One region of the Siminovitchia fortis genome, then DNA from elsewhere that is predicted to be linked to it. Evidence: riboswitches for the same ligand, from Rfam matches in the RefSeq annotation. Region 1 holds a riboswitch; each other region holds the start of a gene.

What was found. Region 1 has a riboswitch for glycine ahead of FS666_RS05480 (ACT domain-containing protein). Riboswitches for the same ligand answer to the same signal wherever they lie in the genome.
Region 2: it holds a riboswitch for glycine, as region 1 does, so the genes downstream of both, gcvT (glycine cleavage system aminomethyltransferase GcvT) here and FS666_RS05480 (ACT domain-containing protein) in region 1, are expected to answer to the same signal.
Region 3: it holds a riboswitch for glycine, as region 1 does, so the genes downstream of both, FS666_RS03955 (HesB/IscA family protein) here and FS666_RS05480 (ACT domain-containing protein) in region 1, are expected to answer to the same signal.

What each region holds. Positions count from the first base shown of each region.
Region 1 covers NZ_VEKZ01000010.1:44,208-51,894, reverse strand. The annotation lists gene speB (agmatinase) at 1-662, shown strand, start outside; gene folE (GTP cyclohydrolase I FolE) at 983-1,618, shown strand; gene FS666_RS05490 (SDR family oxidoreductase) at 1,657-2,418, shown strand; gene FS666_RS05485 (3D domain-containing protein) at 2,715-3,314, opposite strand; glycine riboswitch at 3,737-3,813, shown strand; gene FS666_RS05480 (ACT domain-containing protein) at 3,908-4,183, shown strand; gene FS666_RS05475 (PFL family protein) at 4,199-5,560, shown strand; gene FS666_RS05470 (alanine/glycine:cation symporter family protein) at 5,966-7,417, shown strand; gene FS666_RS05465 (superoxide dismutase) at 7,520-7,687, opposite strand, start outside.
Region 2 covers NZ_VEKZ01000001.1:108,430-116,116, forward strand. The annotation lists gene gcvPB (aminomethyl-transferring glycine dehydrogenase subunit GcvPB) at 1-1,005, opposite strand, end outside; gene gcvPA (aminomethyl-transferring glycine dehydrogenase subunit GcvPA) at 1,002-2,345, opposite strand; gene gcvT (glycine cleavage system aminomethyltransferase GcvT) at 2,367-3,473, opposite strand; glycine riboswitch at 3,647-3,739, opposite strand; gene FS666_RS00610 (DEAD/DEAH box helicase) at 3,875-5,566, shown strand; gene FS666_RS00615 (YqhG family protein) at 5,535-6,329, shown strand; gene FS666_RS00620 (YqzE family protein) at 6,315-6,524, opposite strand; gene FS666_RS00625 (hypothetical protein) at 6,580-6,870, opposite strand; gene comGF (competence type IV pilus minor pilin ComGF) at 6,882-7,376, opposite strand; gene FS666_RS00635 (type II secretion system protein) at 7,348-7,656, opposite strand; gene comGD (competence type IV pilus minor pilin ComGD) at 7,643-7,687, opposite strand, start outside.
Region 3 covers NZ_VEKZ01000007.1:24,266-29,991, forward strand. The annotation lists gene FS666_RS03940 (ribbon-helix-helix domain-containing protein) at 1-119, opposite strand, end outside; gene FS666_RS03945 (polysaccharide deacetylase family protein) at 286-1,062, opposite strand; gene purU (formyltetrahydrofolate deformylase) at 1,219-2,088, opposite strand; gene FS666_RS03955 (HesB/IscA family protein) at 2,354-2,659, opposite strand; glycine riboswitch at 2,952-3,047, opposite strand; glycine riboswitch at 3,048-3,150, opposite strand; gene sdaAA (L-serine ammonia-lyase, iron-sulfur-dependent, subunit alpha) at 3,176-4,069, opposite strand; gene FS666_RS03965 (serine dehydratase beta chain) at 4,075-4,569, opposite strand; gene glyA (serine hydroxymethyltransferase) at 4,587-5,726, opposite strand, start outside.

The DNA.
Region 1 (7,687 bases):
TGCCTGTTATCACCCAAAATATTCATAAAAGTTATGATATTATGGAAAAAGCCATGTTGGAACTAATGAAGAAAAACATCATTCCTATCGGGCTGGGAGGAGACCACTCCATCACATTAGCAAGTCTGCGTGCAGCTGCCAAGGTTTACGGACCTGTCGCCCTGCTTCAGTTTGACTCTCATACAGATACATGGGATACATATATGGATGAAAAATACTGGCACGGCTCTCCTTTTATCCGGGCACATGAAGAGGGGCTTGTCCAGCCGGATAAAGTGATTCAAATCGGCATGCGTGGCTGGGACATTGATTCCAGCTTGGAATTGGGTTACAACGTTGTTACACAGGATGAGCTGTTCAACCGGGGAATTGACGATGTTGTTCAACAAGTTAAAGACATCATTGGTAATACACCTTGTTTTTTAACCTTTGACATTGACTTTGTTGACCCAGCCTATGCGCCGGGTACCGGAACTCCAGAGGTTGGGGGCTTCAGCAGCCATGAAACACTAAAAATGGTCCGTTCCCTGACAGACATGAACTTTATAGGTTTTGACCTTGTGGAAGTGCTGCCGTCCTTCGATCCAACCCAAATAACGGCTCTGTTGGCAGCAACCATTGTGCACAACTTTGGAAGCCTTGCAGCCGTTCAGTTGAATTAAGAAAAGCGCAAGGCGCGCAGCCTTAGGCGACAAGCACAAGACGAATTTTGATGAGGCAGCTTTTCAGCCACCACAGCAATTCGGCTTGTGACCTCGAGCCGATGGCGCCTGGAGCTGGACATTATGTAATCTTTGTTTGAAGAGAAAATTCGGTAAAATTTTATGCTTTCTTTAGCTTCAAGAAAAGGTGAAATAAGGAAGAAATTGAAGCCGCTCCGCTCTGAGCGGCTTTTCAAATTGGCTAGACAATTTTTCAAAAAAGAACAAATCAGCCTATTAATGTATAATAGATCTGTATGTAAAAAAGGAGGTCAAAAAGAATGCCTGCTGATATGAAATTAATTTCCGAAAAGCTTCCGGATCTTTTTTCGGGGGACTCGGTTGATATAGCGGAAAAAATAGATAAATCTCAAGATTTTATGGAAGGTGTCAGAAACCTTATCGAGCTTTGCGGCGATGATCCGAATCGGGAAGGCCTCGAAGAAACACCATACAGGGTTTTAAAAGCTTTCCTGGAATATACGGAAGGATATAAGGAAAATCCCGCTGTCCACTTGGAAAAAACCTTCGATGTAAAACATAAAGAATTGGTTTTGGTTAAAAATATCGAATTCCACTCCATGTGCGAGCATCACTTTGCGCCGTTTTTTGGCGTAGCCCATGTCGGTTATATGCCTGACGCCAAGATTACAGGGTTATCCAAAATCGGCCGGATGGTGGAAGGATATGCGAAACGCTTCCAAGTTCAGGAAAGGCTGACAAACGAGATTGCGGATGCAATCGAGGAAATCTTGGAGCCCCAGGGAGCCATGGTGGTGATTGAAGCGAAACATATGTGCATGTGCGGAAGAGGGATTAAAAAGTCAAACTCATCAACGACAACAACAGCTGTCAGGGGATTGTTTGAAGAAAGATCGGATGCCCGGATGGAATTTTTATCTCTGATCAATCGGTAATCGCCGCAATGCTGTGAAAGGGTGAAGAGGTGAGGGAAATGAGACATGCAATTATCACGGCAGGCTCAAAAGGGATTGGCCGTAAAGTTACCGAGGAATTCCTTCGGAGGGGCTGCAGTGTGACCGTGAATTATTACAGCGATGAAGACAGGATAAAAGAGCTCATAAAAGAATGGGAGCCTTATAAGGGGCAGTTACAATTTGTACAGGGGGATGTAACCCAAAAGGAAGATATCGCCAACATTGTTGAGCAGGCGGTGAGCAGATTCGGCAGAATCGATTATTTGATCAATAATGCCGGGCCGTATATTTTTGAGCGGAAAAAGCTGATGGATTACGAAGACAGCGAATGGTATGAGATGATTGACGGGAATTTAAATGCTGTTTACCATTTTTTAAAATTAACCATCCCTGTCATGAGGAAGCAAAAGTTCGGCAGAATCATCACATACGGTTTTCAGGATGCGGAGCATTCCCCTGGATGGATGTACCGTTCCGCATTCAGTGCAGCCAAAGTGGGGCTCGCGTCACTGACGAGGACGATTGCCCTTGAAGAAGCAGAATATGGAATTACGGCCAATATGGTCTGCCCGGGAGACATTGTCGGCGAGATGAAAGAAGCGGATATTGAGATGGCCAGGCAAATAAAAGATGAGCAGACACCGATCGGCAGATCCGGTACGGGAGAGGATATTGCACGGCTGATCGGTTTTATATGCGATGACGATTCAGATTTGATTACCGGCAGCATTATTTCCGCTTCAGGCGGGATCCATGTTGTCAATCGATATAAAAATTAGGATAAGCTGCGGTCCCGGCCTTTTGTTCAAGTAAAAGAAAGTATAAGCTGATATGAAAATTTTTTTCAAAAGAAGCCTTTCTTTGTCTAGCTCCAGCGCCCAGCGACTAGCAAACTTCACACTCCTCCACTACGATAAGTCAACATCGGCTCGTACCTCGCCGTGTTTCCTTTATCTCATTGCGGAGTGCTCCAGTTTGTACGTCGCTAAACGGGCGCTTGCGCTTTTCTTACTGCGCCCATGCCGGGCGCACAACGAAAAACCCGAATGCAGAAATGCATTCGGGTTTGGAAGTTCTAATAATAGACTTTGATTTTTACAGTTCTTACGCCCCAATTCAGAGCTTTCTTTTTCGTTGGCATATGAAGATCGATCTTATTTTTCTTAATGGCGCCGCCAGTATCTCCTGCAATTGCCATCCCGTATCCTTCAACATAGACTTTGGATCCAAGAGGAATTTGCTTTGGATCAACAGAAATGACTTTTGCATTGGGATTTTTCTTCAGGTTGATGCCAGTAGCGGTAATGCCGCTGCATCCTTTACATTTCGCTGTATATGCGGTCGCTCTTACTTTCATAGTTTTATAGGCGGCCTTTTTAGCCGGTGCTTTCTTGGCGGGTGCCTTTTTAGCCGGTGCCTTCTTGGCCGGTGCCTTTTTTGCTGTGGACTTTGCCGCAGGTTTAGTAATCTTTAAAACTTGGTTTATCCTGATTGTATCGCTTTTCAGGCCGTTCCAGCTTTTGATCTGATTGACGGATACCTTATGTTTAGTAGCAATTTTCCATAATGTATCGCCTTTTTGAACTTTATATGTAGTGCCGGCGGCTGAGGAAGCTCCTGTAAAACCAAATACTAGAAATAAAGCTGTTAAGGCTGATATGACAATTTTCTTCAAAATAACGTACCCCTTTTGTTCTTGGTAGGCTCAGTATAACAAGCGAATGTAACAAGAATGTTTCAAAGGGATAGTATTTGTGTTACAAATGGTGAATAATGGTTTATTTTCATAAATCTTGGAACGAATAATAACTCAAATACGACATAATCTATTAAAATTTGCCTGGAACGGAGGTAAGGATGGGATTTGAAGGAAAGCCAGTAAAGATTGTCCAAACAGAAATGGACTGCGAACGATTAGCCATTTAAGAATCCCAATGGTTAAAGCCTGCTTGCCCGTTTACGGTGGAAGTCTCAATTAACAATTTCTCCGCAATACTTGTGAATCAGGAAAAACTTATTGACCATCCTTTATATTGATTGATAAAATAACTTAGCATCTAAAAATAAGCGATGAGGGTTATGGGTAACACTATAACAAGAGCAGCTTCTGGAGAGACCGCAATGCGCGGCGCCGAAGGATTCACAATCTCAGGCAAAAGGACAGAAGAGTAACTTACGAACATTTTTGTATGTTATTCTACTATCTTTGAGATTGGAGCAAATCCAATCTTTTTTTGTTTTTAAAAATACATTTGGGGTGACTTGCGAATGGAGAAGAGACGTGCAGTAGTAAGTGTTGTGGGAAAAGATCAGGTCGGCATTATTGCAAGTGTGACAAATATACTCGCCGATAATCAGGTGAATGTCCTTGATATAAGCCAGACGATTTTGCAGGACTTTTTTACAATGATGATGGTGGTCGATGTATCTGAAATTGAAAACCTGGATTCTCTGCAGAAACAATTTGACGAACTTGGAGACAAGATCGGACAGAAGATCAATATTCAACGGGAAGAAATATTTCAATCCATGCACCGGATATAAGAAGGGGTTTTGACCATGAATATAGCTTTGACTGAAATGATGGAAACAATCAGAATGGTCCAGATGGAAAACCTGGACATACGTACGGTTACAATGGGAATCAGCCTGTCGGATTGTGCAGATTCTGATTTTGAAAAAATGAACAAGCGCGTATACGAGAAAATCACGGGTTATGCCGGCCGCTTGAAAAGCGTTGCTGAAGAAGTGGAAAAAGAATACGGGATTCCGATTGTCAACAAGCGTATTTCCGTAACGCCCATTGCGGAAATTTTAGGCAATGCCACAAAAGAGCAGGCGGTTGAACTGGCCAAAACGCTTGATAGAGCAGCTAAGACGCTTGGCATAGATTTTATCGGAGGGTATTCGGCTCTTGTACATAAGGGGATCACGAAAGGAGATCAAACGCTGCTTGATGCGCTTCCGGAGGCGCTGAGCGTGACAGAGCGGGTCTGCTCTTCAATTTCAGTGGCAACGACGAGGACGGGCATCAATATGGATGCCGTGGGCCTGATGGGAAAAATCATCAAAGAGGCTGCGGAAAGGACGAAAGACCAAAACGGACTTGCCTGCGCGAAGCTTGTTGTTTTCAGCAACCCTGTTGAAGACAATCCTTTCATGGCGGGCGCTTTCCATGGAACAGGCGAAGGCGAGGCTGTCCTTAATGTCGGGGTCAGCGGGCCCGGCGTTGTTCTGAATGCTTTGAGGCGCCATCCTGATGCCGATCTTGGACAGGTGGCGGATGTCATCAAGAAAACCGTCTTTAAAATTACACGTGCCGGCGAATTGATCGGACGGGTCGTGGCGGACCGCCTGGATGTGCCTTTCGGAATTATGGATTTATCGCTTGCACCGACAAATGCACTCAATGACAGCGTGGCGGAAATTCTAGAGGAAATCGGTCTGGAGCGGGTTGGAACCCACGGAACGATTGCTGCGCTTGCCTTGATGAATGATGCGGTCAAAAAAGGAGGCGCCATGGCGAGTTCTTATGTTGGCGGGTTGAGCGGGGCTTTCATCCCTGTCAGCGAAGATGAAGGGATGATCCGTGGAATCATGGATGATGCACTAACCTTATCCAAGCTTGAAGCCATGACGTGCGTCTGCTCTGTTGGGTTAGATATGATTGCACTATCAGGTGATGCTTCCTCAGAAACCCTGGCGGCAATCATAGCTGATGAAGCGGCCATTGGCATGATCAACAAAAAGACGACAGCCGTCCGTGTCATCCCTGTTCCGGGCAAAAAAGAGGGGGACATGGTAGAGTTCGGTGGACTGCTCGGACGTGCACCCGTATTGGGAGTCAATGCCTTCAGTTCGGAAAAATTCATCCGCCGCGGCGGACGTATTCCTGCACCATTGCAGTCATTGATTAATTAACTTCATTCAGCAGAAGTCTCCCACTTCTGTAAGTAGTGAGATGAATGCATATTGGTATTCCATTCAGTGGGGGGCAAACCCCGGCTGAATAAAGTTAAAGCCTTCGGCGGATGCCACAGATTTTCAGAGGAAATTTATCGAGCGGAGCTCGATAAAATCTGGGCGCAAATACGCCAAGGCGCATTTGATAGTGGAAACCCAATTTTTACAACTTATGTGAAATAGCCCTATCGGTACTGTTGGTTAGAGCCGGCAGTTCCGATGTTTTTTTATGCAATTAGCCAAAATAAACACCTTGTTTTTTAAATTTTAAAAAAATTATATTGAGATTCGCGAAGGTTGAATGTATAATTTGGTAAACGCTTTCATTATTTTAAAATAACAAAATCCAAGGAGGGGGAAGGAATGGAACTGTTTGTTGAATGGCTTAATGATGTGTTATGGAGTTCTCCAATTATTTATTTGTCACTAGGAATAGGGGTTCTTTTTTCAATCATGACTCGGTTTTTGCAACTTCGGCTGATTAAAGATATGGTGAGTCAGCTCTTCTCAGGAAAAAGTTCAGACGCAGGAATTTCATCTTTTCAGGCAATGTCTGTCGCACTTTCCGGTCGAGTCGGCACCGGTAATATTGCCGGCACCGCGACTGCAATTGCCTTTGGCGGCCCCGGAGCTATTTTTTGGATGTGGGCAATTGCTTTCCTTGGTGCAAGCACAGCCTATGTTGAATCTACGTTGGCGCAAATTTACAAAGTGAAGCAGGATGGTCAATACCGCGGTGGGCCAGCCTATTATATTGAAAAAGGGATGGGAAAAAAGTGGTACGCGGTTATTTTTGCAGTGGCTTCCGCAATTGCCATGTCGCTGCTTATGCCAGGTGTCCAAGCAAACTCTATTGCGATGGGACTTGATAATGCATTTGGTTTAAGTACACTCATTACAGGTATCATTATCGTATTATTATTGGGATTTATCATTTTTGGCGGTATTAAACGAATTGCAAAAGCTGCACAATTAATTGTTCCTTTCATGGCAATCGGTTATGTCCTCGTTTCCTTAATTGTCATTGCTTTTAACATAACGGAATTACCAGCAATTCTTGCATTGATCTTTAAAAGTGCTTTCGGCTTTGATGCTGCTTTCGGCGGAATTATTGGGATGGCAATTTCTTGGGGAGTGAAACGCGGAATCTATTCGAATGAAGCAGGGCAAGGATCAGGAGCACATGCTGCAGGGGCAGCGGAAGTGTCCCACCCGGCAAAACAAGGACTCGTTCAAGCTTTTTCCGTTTATATTGATACGCTTGTCGTCTGTTCCGCGACTGCTTTCATGATTATTATCACGGGGATGTATAATACAGTTCGGCCGGATAATACATTCATTGTTAAGCGATTGGGTGATGTCGAGCCGGGTCCTATTTATACACAAGCTGCAGTAGAAACAGTTCTGCCCGGATTTGGTGCAGGCTTCGTTGCTATTGCTCTTTTCTTCTTTGCATTTACAACGATCATGGCCTATTACTATATTGCTGAAACGAATATAGCTTATCTCACCAGGGGAAGAGACGGAAGGCTAGCTATGTTTGTTGTTAAGATTGTTCTATTAGCTGCCTCTTTTTATGGAAGTGTAAAAACAGCGAAAGTTGCGTGGGATCTCGGAGATATTGGTCTTGGAATAATGGTTTGGCTAAACTTAATAGCCATCTTGATTCTCTACAAACCGGCTATGCTCGCTTTAAAAGACTATGAACAGCAGCGTAAAGAAGGAAAGGATCCTGTTTTTGATCCGGAAAAAATCGGAATTAAAAATGCGGACTTTTGGGAAAGCGAAGATTTTGATAAACGTGATGTAAGCTAATTTGTAAAACGTGGGGTATTCTTCAGGGCAGGATTATATAAAAAGGCTCCCGGGTTACCAGTCCGGGAGCTAAATGGCATACGAATGACTTCAACTATTAACTTACTTCAACGCTTCCAAATACAATTCATTCACTTTATCCCAATTCACAGTGTTCCACCAATTCGTGACGAATTCCGGTCGTCTGTTCTGATACTTTAAATAATAAGCATGCTCCCAGACATCAATGACAAGCAGCGGTTTTTTCCCGGCCATTAATGGAGTGTCCTG
Region 2 (7,687 bases), on a different contig from region 1:
CACATTAATGCCAAAGTTTCCGTAATACGGCTTTACCCTTCCGATGGCGTTCGGCCTGTCATAGTCGATGATAAACTGATCATCTTTTTTCGTGATGACCGGCTTTGGAAGAAATGGAATCAAATCTTTTTTCACGCCGACCGGGCCTGATCCGGGCCCGCCGCCCCCATGCGGACCGGTGAAAGTTTTATGAAGGTTCAAATGGACAACATCAAAGCCCATGTCGCCGGGACGGGCTTTTGACATGACCGCATTCAGATTGGCACCGTCATAATAAAGCTTGCCCCCGGCTCCATGGACGATTTCTGCCATTTCGAGAATTTGTTCCTCAAACAATCCGAGGGTATTTGGATTCGTCAGCATCAATGCAGCCGTATCCGGCCCGACAAGCGACTTAAGATGCTCCAAGTCGACGAGTCCGTCTTCTCCGGAGCGGACCGTTATGGTTTCAAGCCCTGCGACAGTGGCCGATGCCGGATTGGTTCCGTGGGCGGAATCCGGTACGATGACCTTTGTCCTGTCCGTATCACCGTTCGCTTCATGGAAAGCCCTGATCATCATGAGGCCGGTCCACTCACCATGGGCTCCTGCAGCGGTTTGCAGAGTGACTTCGTCCATACCTGTAATTTCTTTCAAATGTTCCTGCAAATCATACATCAGTTCCAAAGCACCCTGTACAGATGACTCAGGCTGAAGTGGGTGTATGTGGGCAAAGCCCGGAAAGCGGGCGACAGCTTCATTGATCTTTGGATTGTATTTCATCGTACATGAACCGAGCGGATAAAATCCTGAGTCAATTCCATGATTATGGGTCGACAGCTCGGTATAATGCCTCATGATATCCAATTCGGAAACCTCGGGCAAATCAGGCTCCTCTTCCCTCAAATATCCTGATGGGATGCATTGCTCAATATCGGCTTCAGGAACGTCGAGGCCGGGCAGACTGTACCCTATACGCCCGGGTGTGGATTTTTCAAATATTAACGGCATAACCACTTCACTCATTGATGATCCCCCAATTCTGTAATAAATTGATCGATCTCTTCTTTTGTCCGCAGCTCTGTTACTGCAATAAGCATATGGTTTTCAAGCTCCGGATAATCGCGCCCAAGATCATAACCGCCGATGATGCCTTTTTCAAGAAGACTTTCATTCACCTCATGGACCGGTTTGTTAAGCTTCACAACGAATTCGTTGAAGTGGTACCCATCCAGAGGAAGATCAAATCCTTTTTTCCTGAAAGCTTCTTTCGCATAATGCGTTTTCTGAATATTTTGGGCGGACATCTCTTTGACGCCTTTTTTTCCTAATGCGGTCATCGCCACAGATGCGGCCAACGCATTCAGCGCCTGGTTCGAGCAAATATTGGAAGTGGCTTTGTCTCTGCGGATGTGCTGCTCCCGTGCCTGCAGCGTCAAAACAAAACCTCTTTTTCCTTCCTCGTCCACTGTTTGTCCCACCAGTCTTCCCGGTACTTTTCTCATCAATTTTTTCGATACGGCAAAATATCCGCAATGCGGTCCGCCAAATGCTGCCGGTATCCCAAATGGCTGGGCATCACCTATGACAATATCTGCGCCAAGGCTTCCCGGAGAGGCAAGAATGCCGAGCGCCAGAGGATTGCTGGATACGACGAATTGCGCTTTTACATCATGTACAAGCGGTTCAATGTCCTTCAATGGCTCAATGAGACCAAAAAAATTCGGATATTGGACAACGACAGCAGCAACGTCTTTGTCGAGTTCGGACTTCAAGGCTTCCATGTCTGTCAAGCCATCCTTGTACGGGATTTCAACCACGTCGATATGCTGACCCTTAGCATAAGTTTTCAATACTTCCCGGGATTCGGGATGCACGGTTTGCGATACAAGCACTTTTTTGCGTCTTGTATGCCCGGCGCTCAGCATCGCCGCTTCGGCAAGAGCAGTGCCGCCGTCGTACATCGACGAATTGGCCACGTCCATTCCGGTAAGTTCACAAATCATTGTCTGGAATTCAAAGATAGCCTGCAGTTCACCCTGAGAAATTTCCGGCTGGTACGGAGTATAGGCTGTATAAAATTCCGACCGGGATATTACATGGTCTACAATTACCGGGATATAGTGATCGTATACCCCTGCCCCAAGGAAGCTTGTATTGTTTATCAAATCGGCATTTTGGGCTGCAAGTCCTGCAAGCTCTTTCATTAATGCCGTTTCTGATTTTGCTTGTTTTATATTGTATTCGCCTTTGAACCGGACCTTTTCCGGAATATCGGAAAACAGCTCATCAATTGAATCCGCTCCGATCGCCTCCAGCATCTCTTTTTTATCCTGCTCTGTCATGGGCAGATAACGATGTTTGATCATGTTCCATTCTCCTCCATCCTACTTTTTTGGGCGCTTATAAAACGGTGTCTGAATGATTTTTGCTTTCAGGCGTTTTTTACGAACTTCTATTTCCACTTCATTTCCCTCTTCATTATAGTCAGCGCCGATTAAAACAAGGCCGATATTTTTCTTCAATGTGGGAGATTGTGTTCCGGAGGTGACATAGCCAATTTCCTTATCGCCCGAAAAAACCCTGTAGCCGTTTCTCGGGATCCCCCGGTCGATCATTTCAACTCCTGCAATCCTTCTTTCCACACCTTGTTCCTTTTGCCTTTTCAAAGCCTCTTTGCCGATAAAATCGGCCTCTTTATTCAACTTGACGGCAAAACCAATTCCCGCTTCCAATGGTGTGATTTCAGGTGAAAGTTCCTGTCCGTACAATGGAAGCGCCGCTTCAAACCGCAGTGTATCCCTGGCTCCCAAACCGCACGGTACAAGCCCTTCATCCTTGCCTATTTCTAAAAGGGTTCTCCACAATTTCTCCGCATCATCCGCTTGGCAATAGATCTCGAATCCATCCTCGCCTGTATATCCCGTACGGGAAACCAATGCATGGGCACCGTCCAGTTCCACATCATGCCTGAATTTGAAAAAACCGATGTCATCCAAATTTGTATTTTTCGAAAGCTTCTGCAGGATTGACTGGGCTTTCGGACCCTGGATGGCGATCAATGCATATTGGTCCGAAACATTTTCAACGCTGACGCCTTCAGGTGCATGTTGCTTTAACCATTCATAGTCTTTTTCGGTATTTGCAGCGTTGACGACGAGGAAATATTCTTCTTCACTCAGCTTGTATACAAGCAGATCATCAACCACACCGCCATTTTCATAACACATCGCCGTATAGAGGGCGCCTCCGTCTTTAAGCCTGGAAAAATCGTTCGTCATCATTTTTTGCAGAAAGTCGAGACTGTTTTTCCCCTTGACAATGATTTCACCCATATGGGATACATCGAAAATACCGGCATTCTTTCTTACTGCCTCATGCTCTTCTTTAATGCCGGAAAATTGGACCGGCATGTCCCAACCGCCAAAATCGATTGTCTTGGCCCCATATTCTTTATACAAAGGATATAATGGGGTCTTCTTTAATTCGGACATTGTTTTTACATTCCTCCTTGGATTTTAGTTTGCTGCTGTGCAGTATAAGGGCATAAAAAAAGACAGAAAAGCCCCGTAAAAGGTTTCTCTGTCTTGGCACCTGAAAGTTTGACCGGGTGCGTTCCGGCTTTCCCCTTTGGTGGCTCCACTGCGTGGAACACTCTCCAGAGCTGCGTCGGACAAGAGTCTTTTTGCCTGAGAGATTCGCGGGATTTGCTTGCTCCTTCGGCGCTGTTTTATGTCACAGTCTCTCCTCTTGCCTTCATTCGCCTATATTCTTTTCAAGAATGGTTATACTAAAAAATATGTATATGGCTTTCATGGCTTTCTGTCACTTGTATCGTATCATTCTTTGCCATACTTTTCAAATTTTTTCTGATAAATCTTCGGGAGGTTCTATCATGTCTGTTACAGTCAACTTCAACCGGAATTGGATGCCCGGTTTTTTGGACCGGTTTGAAAAGGACGGGCCATGGGCGGACCAAAAGCTGTTTAATCTGTCTTTGACAGCAGAAAAGCATCTTCTTGTTCCCGATTTCGAAGGGCTCGTGGCACCAAAGCACCTGCCGGAATTAACCCTTCTGCCTCATCAGAAAGAAACTGCTGCAAGAGTGATAGAGGACATGAATGGAAAAGCCATATTGGCAGATGAAGTGGGGCTCGGCAAAACCATCGAAGCCGGACTGGTATTAAAAGAATACATGATCAGGGGATTGGTAAAAAGAGCCCTGATTCTGGTGCCCGCATCCCTCGTTTCCCAATGGACCTTTGAATTGAATTCAAAATTTCACATACATGCCGTTGCAGCCACAAAAAGTTATGTCTGGGAACGATATGACTGTGTAGTGTCATCCATTGACACAGCGAAAAGGAGCCCCCATAAGGAAATCATCGCCGAGCAGGCCTTTGACCTGATCATTATTGACGAAGCGCATAAACTGAAGAACCATAGAACAAAAAATTATGAGTTTGTGCAGTCTCTTAAAAAGAAATTTTGCCTTTTGCTGACGGCAACGCCCATCCAGAATAAAATCGAAGAAATCTTTTACCTTGTCTCTTTGTTAAAGCCGGGCCATCTTGGAAGCCAATCAAGCTTTTTGGAGAAGTATAAAAATAAAAGGCTGTCAGCCAAAGAAAATGAACATTTAAAGAGCCTGGTAAATAAAGTGATGATCCGGAACAGGAGGGTTGATACCGGCATTGAATGGACCAAGCGCCATGTCGAGACGATTCCGATTCATTTCAACAATGAGGAAAAGGATCTGTATGAATCCATCGGCCTTCTGCGCCAAACTGATATCCCCATGCCTGCATTTTCGATCATGACGCTCCAGCGGGAAGCATGCAGCAGCAGGGAAGCCGTTTTTTTCACTTTAAAAAACATGCTGCAAAAAGAAAATCCGTCAGCCCAATACATGAAATGCATACAATTGATTCAGCAAAAGATCGATGCGGTCACTCGAAATTCCAAAGCGGAAAAAGCCTTGGAATTGATCAAAAAAATTGATGATAAAGTGATCATTTTTACCGAATATAGAGCAACACAATTATATCTGCAGTGGTTCCTTCAGCAGCACGGGATAAAGTCCGTCCCCTTTCGCGGCGGTTTTAAACGAAGCAAAAAAGACTGGATGAGGGATTTATTCAAGAACCAAGTGCAAGTGCTTATAGCAACAGAGGCAGGCGGCGAGGGAATCAACCTCCAGTTTTGCAGCCATGTCATCAACTACGACTTGCCCTGGAATCCCATGAGGCTGGAACAGCGGATCGGTCGCGTTCATCGCCTTGGGCAGAAAGACGATGTCCATATTTATAATTTCGCTGTAAAAAACACAATTGAAGAGCATATTGTAAACTTACTTACGAACAAAATAAAGCTGTTTGAACGGGTTGTGGGAGAGCTTGATGACATTTTGGCCAAGTTGGACGGCGGAAGCATTGAGGAGCATATGATGGATATTTTCAAAACTTCGAGGTCAGAGGGAGAAATGAAAGTGAAAATGGCCAATCTCGCAGCAATGATTGAATTTGCCGATACGATAAGAAAGGAAGATGCAGCAGATGCTTCAACGGGAAATACATCAATATCTTGAACAGTTTTTTATGGCAACCGGCTGTACAATCGAGGAAAACGGCCAAGGATTTCTGACTGTACAGCTGACGGTTGAAATGGATAAAGAACTGATGAACCGCCCCTTTTATTGGACATATCTCGAAAAAACAGGCGGTATTCCGAACCCGATGAAGGTCACTTTCATTACGGACCAGGAAAAAGCACCGCCGGATGTGAAAGGGGAATTCGTCCATTTCGGCGCGCCGCGGCTTCATCAGCTCTTTGAAACCGCAAGAAAATTGGCGGCGTATATCCGCCTTTACGAAAGGCCCGTGATGCAGACAGGACAAAACGTTGCGCTCCATCCATGGCTTAATGTAAATATGAAAATATCATACTGCTCCGACAGAAAGAAAGATGTTTTCAGATCTTTCGGCCTCAATTTAATCAATGGAAATCTGATTGAATCGTTTGACGAAAAAATGAACAGTATTGTACTTTCGCCCAAAATACCGGACTATTGTTTTACTATTTCCCCGATCATCATGCCTGTCAGCGGCCTGAAAAGAATTGAGTCGTATTTGACAAGCGAAGTGCAAAGCAAGGATCACCCTTGGGCAGATGCCGCCATGAAAAGATGGGAGGAAGATTCACGGCTGCTGGATCATTTCTATGAAGGCGTGGAAGAAAAGCCGGAAACTTATTTTATAGAGAAAAAAGCATTGAAAGAACAGTATAGCCCTTCCGTTCATGTGGATATATTAAACGGAGGGATCTTCTACTTAAATTCATTGCCGGCTTAATTTTCCCCGAATCATCCGTCTGCTTTTTTTAAACGATATCAACAGTGAAAAGGGCACCATTCCAAACCAATTAAACAGGAATGGTGCTTTCATCTGTTTGCGTTCATACCTCTGCTTCCTTCTTTCGGATTTCGGTGTTTCCAAACGCTGGATCAGTGTCTTGGCCATATATTTCACATAATCATCCGTTGACATCTTCACACATCCCTTCATTAAGTGAAGTATGTCCAAAACAGATTAAATTGAACCCTTACGGCTCTATTTGAGATCCGGGCACAAGCCCTTCCTCTGCCAGATCACTCCCTGTTTCTTCCTTCCCGAAAAGCGTATTCTCCCCATCCTGCCGGTCTGCCTGATCTTTCATCCCTTCCTCCGCCGGGGGCTCCGAATTCTCCTTAAGCATGCGATTTTCGATTGCTGCCTGTTTTCCCGTGACGAGCTGCTGCCGGATCTCCTTTTTATAAAACTCCCGTATCTCATTTACGTAACTATATTGCGATACGTAGGACTCTGCTGCACGGCCGACAGCGAATACCGCCACCAGAATGATGATCAATGTGATGGGTAGTACGGAACCGCGTTCACTGAAAATGTTGACCCCTCCTCTCTTGGCGGCATCAGAAATCTTGCTTCTTCTTTTGTTCCGTTTAAAAATTCAACATGGATGGCAAGCATGGGTGCTTCTTCCTTCACTTCGAACTTTCTCACATTTTGCAGAACAACCTCATGCCCCTTATCCTCCACCTGTCTCCTGATATTCCAGCTGTGCCGCTCATATTTGATGGAAACCCTGTTCTTCAAAAGGTAGATTCTTTCTTTTGAACCACTTCTAAAGCTGTCGGCTGTGCGAAGCTCATCCCTTAGCTGAATGAGGAAGATATTCCATTCAAAATCTTCCTCCGGGGACAATGAACGGTCAATTGCCGAAAACCAATGGTACATGAGTGGTAAAAGTGACATAATCACAGTGATGATGAATATCGAAAAAATGGCTTCCAAAAGAGTAAATCCCGATTGCTCAGTCAACACAGTGAGTTTTTTCCTCATAGCCGACACACACTTTCCAATCTCCTTTTTCGTTCTCTTCTATGTTCAGGTCGAATACGGTATCATGCAAAATAATACGGGCACTCCCCATTGTACCGTCGGCCGCGTGCCTTTCGGCATGTTCGTACATCAGTCTGTAGGCCGTCATCTCTTTTTTCCCCTCCTTTAAATGGCCGAGCATGTTCGACATGAGCGGAAAAAAGGAGGAAGTGACAAGCAATAGAAGGCCAAGCGCAACAATACCCTCCAAAAAGGTGAAGCCATCCTCATTCCTTAACAACAAACCTCCCCCTTCCGATATGAAAAGTGAG
Region 3 (5,726 bases), on a different contig from region 1:
ATAGCATCCCTGATAATTTGTGCTTCTGTCTTGTTTTGCCGGGCGGATAATAATTTGATTTGTTCGTTCTGTTCAGGCTCTAAATAGATTTGTTTTCTAATCTTTATTTCGCCTTTCATTTCAACCACCTCATATACATTATGTAACAACAAGGTGATGTATACAAACAACCATACACTTGCTTTTTCGCTTTTCGCCCCGCTGTTTAAGTAAAAACGATCGTCTTACTCCTATGGACGATTTGATTCCCATCGTAAAAAGGAGGTTTCCCGTTGTGGCAAGATGTTATGGATTGACCATATTCTTAAAGGCAGTTAGTGATGTGCTGTAATTTACACGTATACGCTTCAGTTCATACGGGGAATCGGTCGTATTCGCAATGCCTGGTGTGGTCGTAACAGCGTATTGATAGTATTTTCTTGTTTCCTCAATCACTTTATCATTATAATCTCCATACGGATAAGCAAGCGTTGAAACGTTTCGTCCTGTTATTTTTTCCAATTTTATTTTTATATCCCGTAATTCTTTTGTGCAATTTACGGTCTCGGTTAGTCTTGGATGCGTCTCCGTATGGGATTGGACGCTTATGATGCCGGAATCACTGATTTCTTTTAATTCATTAACAGAAAGCCCTGATTGGCTGTTTATTTTTTTGCCGATCATAAAAATGGTGGCCCTCGGTTTGAAGGAAGCATCACTGATTTTCTTTAAGATGTGATAAGCATTCATGTTATTTTTATAGCCATCATCCAGTGTAATAATGATCGGCTTTTTGATATTTCCAATATGCGGCAGGTCTTCGAATGTAATCAGTGTAAATCCGGCGGATTTTAAATAAAGCAGCTGTTTCTCAAAATTTTCCGGTGTGACATACAATTCTTTCATGCCATTTCCTTTGTATTCATCGATCGCATGGTACATCAATATGGGAACACGATATCCATCTTTTGATGATGATGCCCCTGTCTCAACAGCTGATGCGATCTTTAACTGAACCATCCCTGTTAAAAACAAAATGATGAATGCACATACACTTTTCCTAAGTAATGAATGCTTTAACAATTTGATAGCCTCCCAAATCATCCTGTTCTTCAGTCAGGCCTATTGTGCCCTTAATGATTTTGGCTATCACGTCTTTGTTTATGTTTTTTCCTATTTGAATTTTTGCATAGGATGATGATCCAATCGGCAAATGTGTTTTCGTGAGCTGCAGGCAGTTTAAGTAAAAATGATCGTCTTATTCCCATGCACAATCACTTTATTTTCCACATGCCAGGCGACAGCATGGGCAAGGACCTGTTTTTCGACATGGCGGCCGGCAACTTTTAAATCTTCTGCTGTATAGCGGTGGGTAACCCGGATTACGTCCTGCTCGATGATCGGGCCCTCATCAAGATCATTTGTCACATAATGGGCGGTGGCGCCGATCAGTTTCACCCCGCGGTTAAATGCCCTTACATAAGGGTTCGCCCCTACAAATGCCGGCAAAAACGAATGGTGGATATTAATGATTCGATTCGGGAACTTAGAGATAAATTCAGGAGAAAGAATTTGCATATACCGCGCAAGGACAATGAAATCCACTTTTCCTTCCAGGAGTTCCAATGTCCGCTGTTCAGCCTCATCCTTTGTTTCCGCGCTTACCGGAATATGATAGTAAGGAATTCCTTCCCTTTCAACAATTTCCCTCAAATCATCGTGGTTGCTGATGACCATTGGTATGTCCGCGTCAATTTCACCTGACTTCACTCTCCAAATCAATTCCATCAGACAGGATTCCTGCTTGGTCACAAAAATGGCCATACGCTTTCTATCTCTTTTATTGTTTAACTGCCATTTCATCTTGTACTCTTCAGCGAGAGTTTGCATGTCTTCATGCAATTTGTCATAAGAGGCATCGAAATCGTTCAATTCAAATTCGATCCGCATAAAGACCATTCCTGCTTTCGGGTCTGTTGTATGCTGGTCAAATTGGACGATATTCGCCTGGTGCTCCAGCAAAAAATTGGACACTGTCGAAATAATTCCCGGTTTTTCCGGGCAGGAAATCAATAAGGTGGCCCTGTTTTTATTTTGTTCTGACTGCATAGCTATTCCTCCGTTTGTTTTTAATTAAATCCGGCCCGACTATGCATGGACCTTCATGCCGGCAGTCGCTAAAGCAGCCTCACCAAGGTTTTGGACAAAGTCGGATCCGGAAGTATAGTCTCGGCAATATCATTGCTGTTAAATCCCGCCCACAATGATAATCGATTTCGGCAGATCTGTCATTTGTAAAGCTTCAGATGACGTGATACATAGTTTCCATCCGGTGCAAGATCACGTCCCATCATTCCCTCTTATCTAATCTTTGTTATTCGATCTCAATCATACAGGCACCTGAGGAAAAACTTCCTCCAACGATAAAACCATTTTCCTCCGTGTAATCTATTTGCGTCTCCTCGTCCAGTTTGCGCAGGGTAAACCGGTCCATTCCGATTCGAATGCCTTTATACTCAATCACATGGTCATTTTTCCTCGGTTCATCCACAATGAACTTGAAAGACACCGACATCCCGCAGCCACCGGCAATTTCCGCATCAATCCGGGGGATTTGCCCTTCTTTTACGTCCAAATGTTCCAGCTTTTTCAAAGCTGCCTCCGTCAACGTAATATGCACTTTGATCCCTCCTCTTGGCTATTGTGTAAAACGAGATGACCGTACGAACGCAGTTTTCCGGGAAAACTTTTCAAAGACCGGTCATTAAGAAAAGCGCAAGGCGCCCGTCTATCGGCGACAAGCATAAGACGAGCGCTGAAGAAGGCGTAGTTTGCCTTCAGCAGCGATTGGCTTATGACCTCGAGCCGATGGCGCCTGAAGCTGGACACTACGTTAATCTTGTTTGAAGAGAAAATTCGGTAAAATTTTATGCTTTTTTAGCTTTCGAAAAAAGGACAGAAAAGGGCGGTTGTTCCCTTCTCTGTCCTTTTACCTGAGAGTTTAACCCCAATATTTTCCGGAGTTTTCCCCTTTGGCGGCGTCTTTCAGATCGCGCTCTCCAGAGTTGCGTCCGACTGTGGTTCTTCTGCCTGAGAGATTTGTTCCAAGGGGAATTTTTGGACCTTGCTCCTTCGGCGGCTTAGTTAAAAGCGCTCTCCCACAATCTTCACCCGCTATTTTTTTCCGTGAAGCCGCTCAGGCCCTCTTCAAACATGGTTTACCCAAAATTTTCTCCTTCATTTCTTCCCCGGTCGGCGTTGCCGCCAGTCCCCCCAGGGCGGTCTCTTTCAACGTACGGGGCATGCTTTTTCCGATATCGTACATCGCCCCAATGACTTCATCGAAGGGAATACGGCTCTCCAATCCGGCAAGGGCCATATCAGCGGAAGCAAATGCAATCGATGTACCGATCACATTCCGCTTGATGCAAGGCACTTCCACAAGCCCTGCCACCGGATCGCACACCAGCCCGAGAAGTGACTTGAGCGCCATCGCCCCTGCATTTGCCGCTTGTTCCGGGGTTCCCCCTCTCATTTCCACAATGGCGGCTGATGCCATGGCTGTCGCGGACCCCACCTCAGCCTGGCATCCTCCGGCGGCTCCGGAAATAAACGCACGGTTGGCAATCACATAGCCCATGGCGCTGGCCGTAAACAGTCCCATTACAAGCTGGTCAAAAGGAATATCGGTATTTTCCTTCAAGGCAAAGATACAGCCTGGAAGGACTCCGGCCGAACCAGCGGTAGGCGTAGCGACAATGACGCCCATCCGTGCATTCGTTTCAGAGGTGGCAAATGCATACTTCATTGCATCAACCATTAGGCTTCCTGTCATGTAATTCCCTTTTTCTTTATACTTTTGCATCAAGTACGCATCGCCGCCTGAAATGCCGCTCGGAGCAGGCGATGGATCTGCAATCCCGGATTCAACAGCTTCTTTCATTTTGAGGAGGCGTTCTTTCATCATGCCGAAAATCTCATCACTGCTTTTTCCTGTCTTCTGTCTTTCAGTCTCTATCATCAGCTCGGCAATCGTCATTTCTTTTTCTTGGCAAAGCTGAAGCAATTCCTCAATAGTATGAAAATCCATCCCTATCATCTCCGATCCTGAAGATACCTCTGTCTTATGGAGCCAATATCAATCTTGGAATTTAATAATATATCCGCCGGCTGTCCATTAATCAGGAAAATTTTCGAGACCCCTCCGCCAAGGGAAACGCCTCCAATTTCAGTTTGCTTGAACCTGTTTTCCATATTGACCAAAAGGGTGTTCGGATGTTCATAATACGGGCAGCTCTCTTCCAACTGGAAGGAAACATTCATTTTTTCCTGCTGCGCGAGTTCAAAAGCATGCCTGATTCCGGGATTATCTGTTCCAAGCCCCAGCAAGCCGCCTAGGACAGCCTTATCCGTTCCGTGGCCCTGATATGTTTCTGCAAAAGAATCGAAAAAAGTAATCTTTACAGACTCCGGGACTCCGCCAAAGAGATCGTGCCCAAACTTTCCGATCGATACAACCCCCGCTGTATGGGAGCTGGACGGCCCGACCATAATGGGTCCGATAATATCGAAGCAACTGTTAAAAACCATCTAAAACGCCTCCATATCTATCTGACCAACATTTTTTGGTAAAGAGGATGCGAATCACATAACTGCCTGATGCTTTCCTGCACTTTCCCTCTGACCGCGGGATCACCTTTGCTTTTTAAAATGTCGGCCATATTGGCAGCAATGACGTCCATGTCGCTTTCTTTCATTCCACGGGAAGTAAGGGCAGCTGTTCCAATGCGGATGCCGCTTGTGACAAACGGGCTTTCCGGGTCATACGGGATTGTATTTTTATTGACGGTCATGCCTGCTTCTTCCAATAACTGCTCTGCTTCCTTTCCAGTCAGCCCCCATGGCCTGACATCCACCAAAACCAGGTGGTTATCCGTTCCGCCGGAAACGATGGCGGCCCCCGCTTTTTTCAAAGATTCCGCAAGTTGGGATGCATTGCTCACCACTTGGGATGCATACGTTGTAAAACTCGGATCAAGAGCCTCCTTGAATGCCACAGCCTTCGCCGCAATCACATGCATGAGCGGCCCTCCTTGAATGCCGGGGAAGATGGCTTTATTGACTCCTTTGGCAATTTCTTCGTTATTGGTTAAAATAATGCCTCCCCGCGGCCCACGCAGCGTTTTATGGGTCGTACTTGTCACAACATCCGCATAAGGGACAGGAGAAGGGTGGAGCCCCGCAGCGACAAGGCCTGCGATATGTGCCATATCAACTAGAAAATAGGCACCGATTTTATCTGCAATTTCTCTGAATCTGGCAAAGCTGATGATTCTCGGATAAGCGCTTGCCCCGGCAATGATCAGCTTTGGACGCTCCTGCAGGGCGATTTTTTCCACTTCATCATAATCGATCAAATGTGTATCTTCTCTCACTCCATAGGAAACCACTTCAAACCATTTCCCCGACATGTTGACCGGGCTGCCATGTGTCAAATGGCCGCCGTGAGATAAATTCATGCCCATGATCTTATCGCCAGGTTTAAGCAATGAGAAAAAGACAGCCGTATTTGCCTGGGCTCCTGAGTGAGGCTGAACGTTCGCATATTCGGCACCGAACAGCGCTTTCAAACGATCAATGGCCAAGTTTTCCACAACATCCACATGCTCGCATCCGCCATAATAGCGTCTTCCGGGATATCCTTCGGCATATTTGTTCGTTAAAACAGAGCCCATGGCCTCCATCAC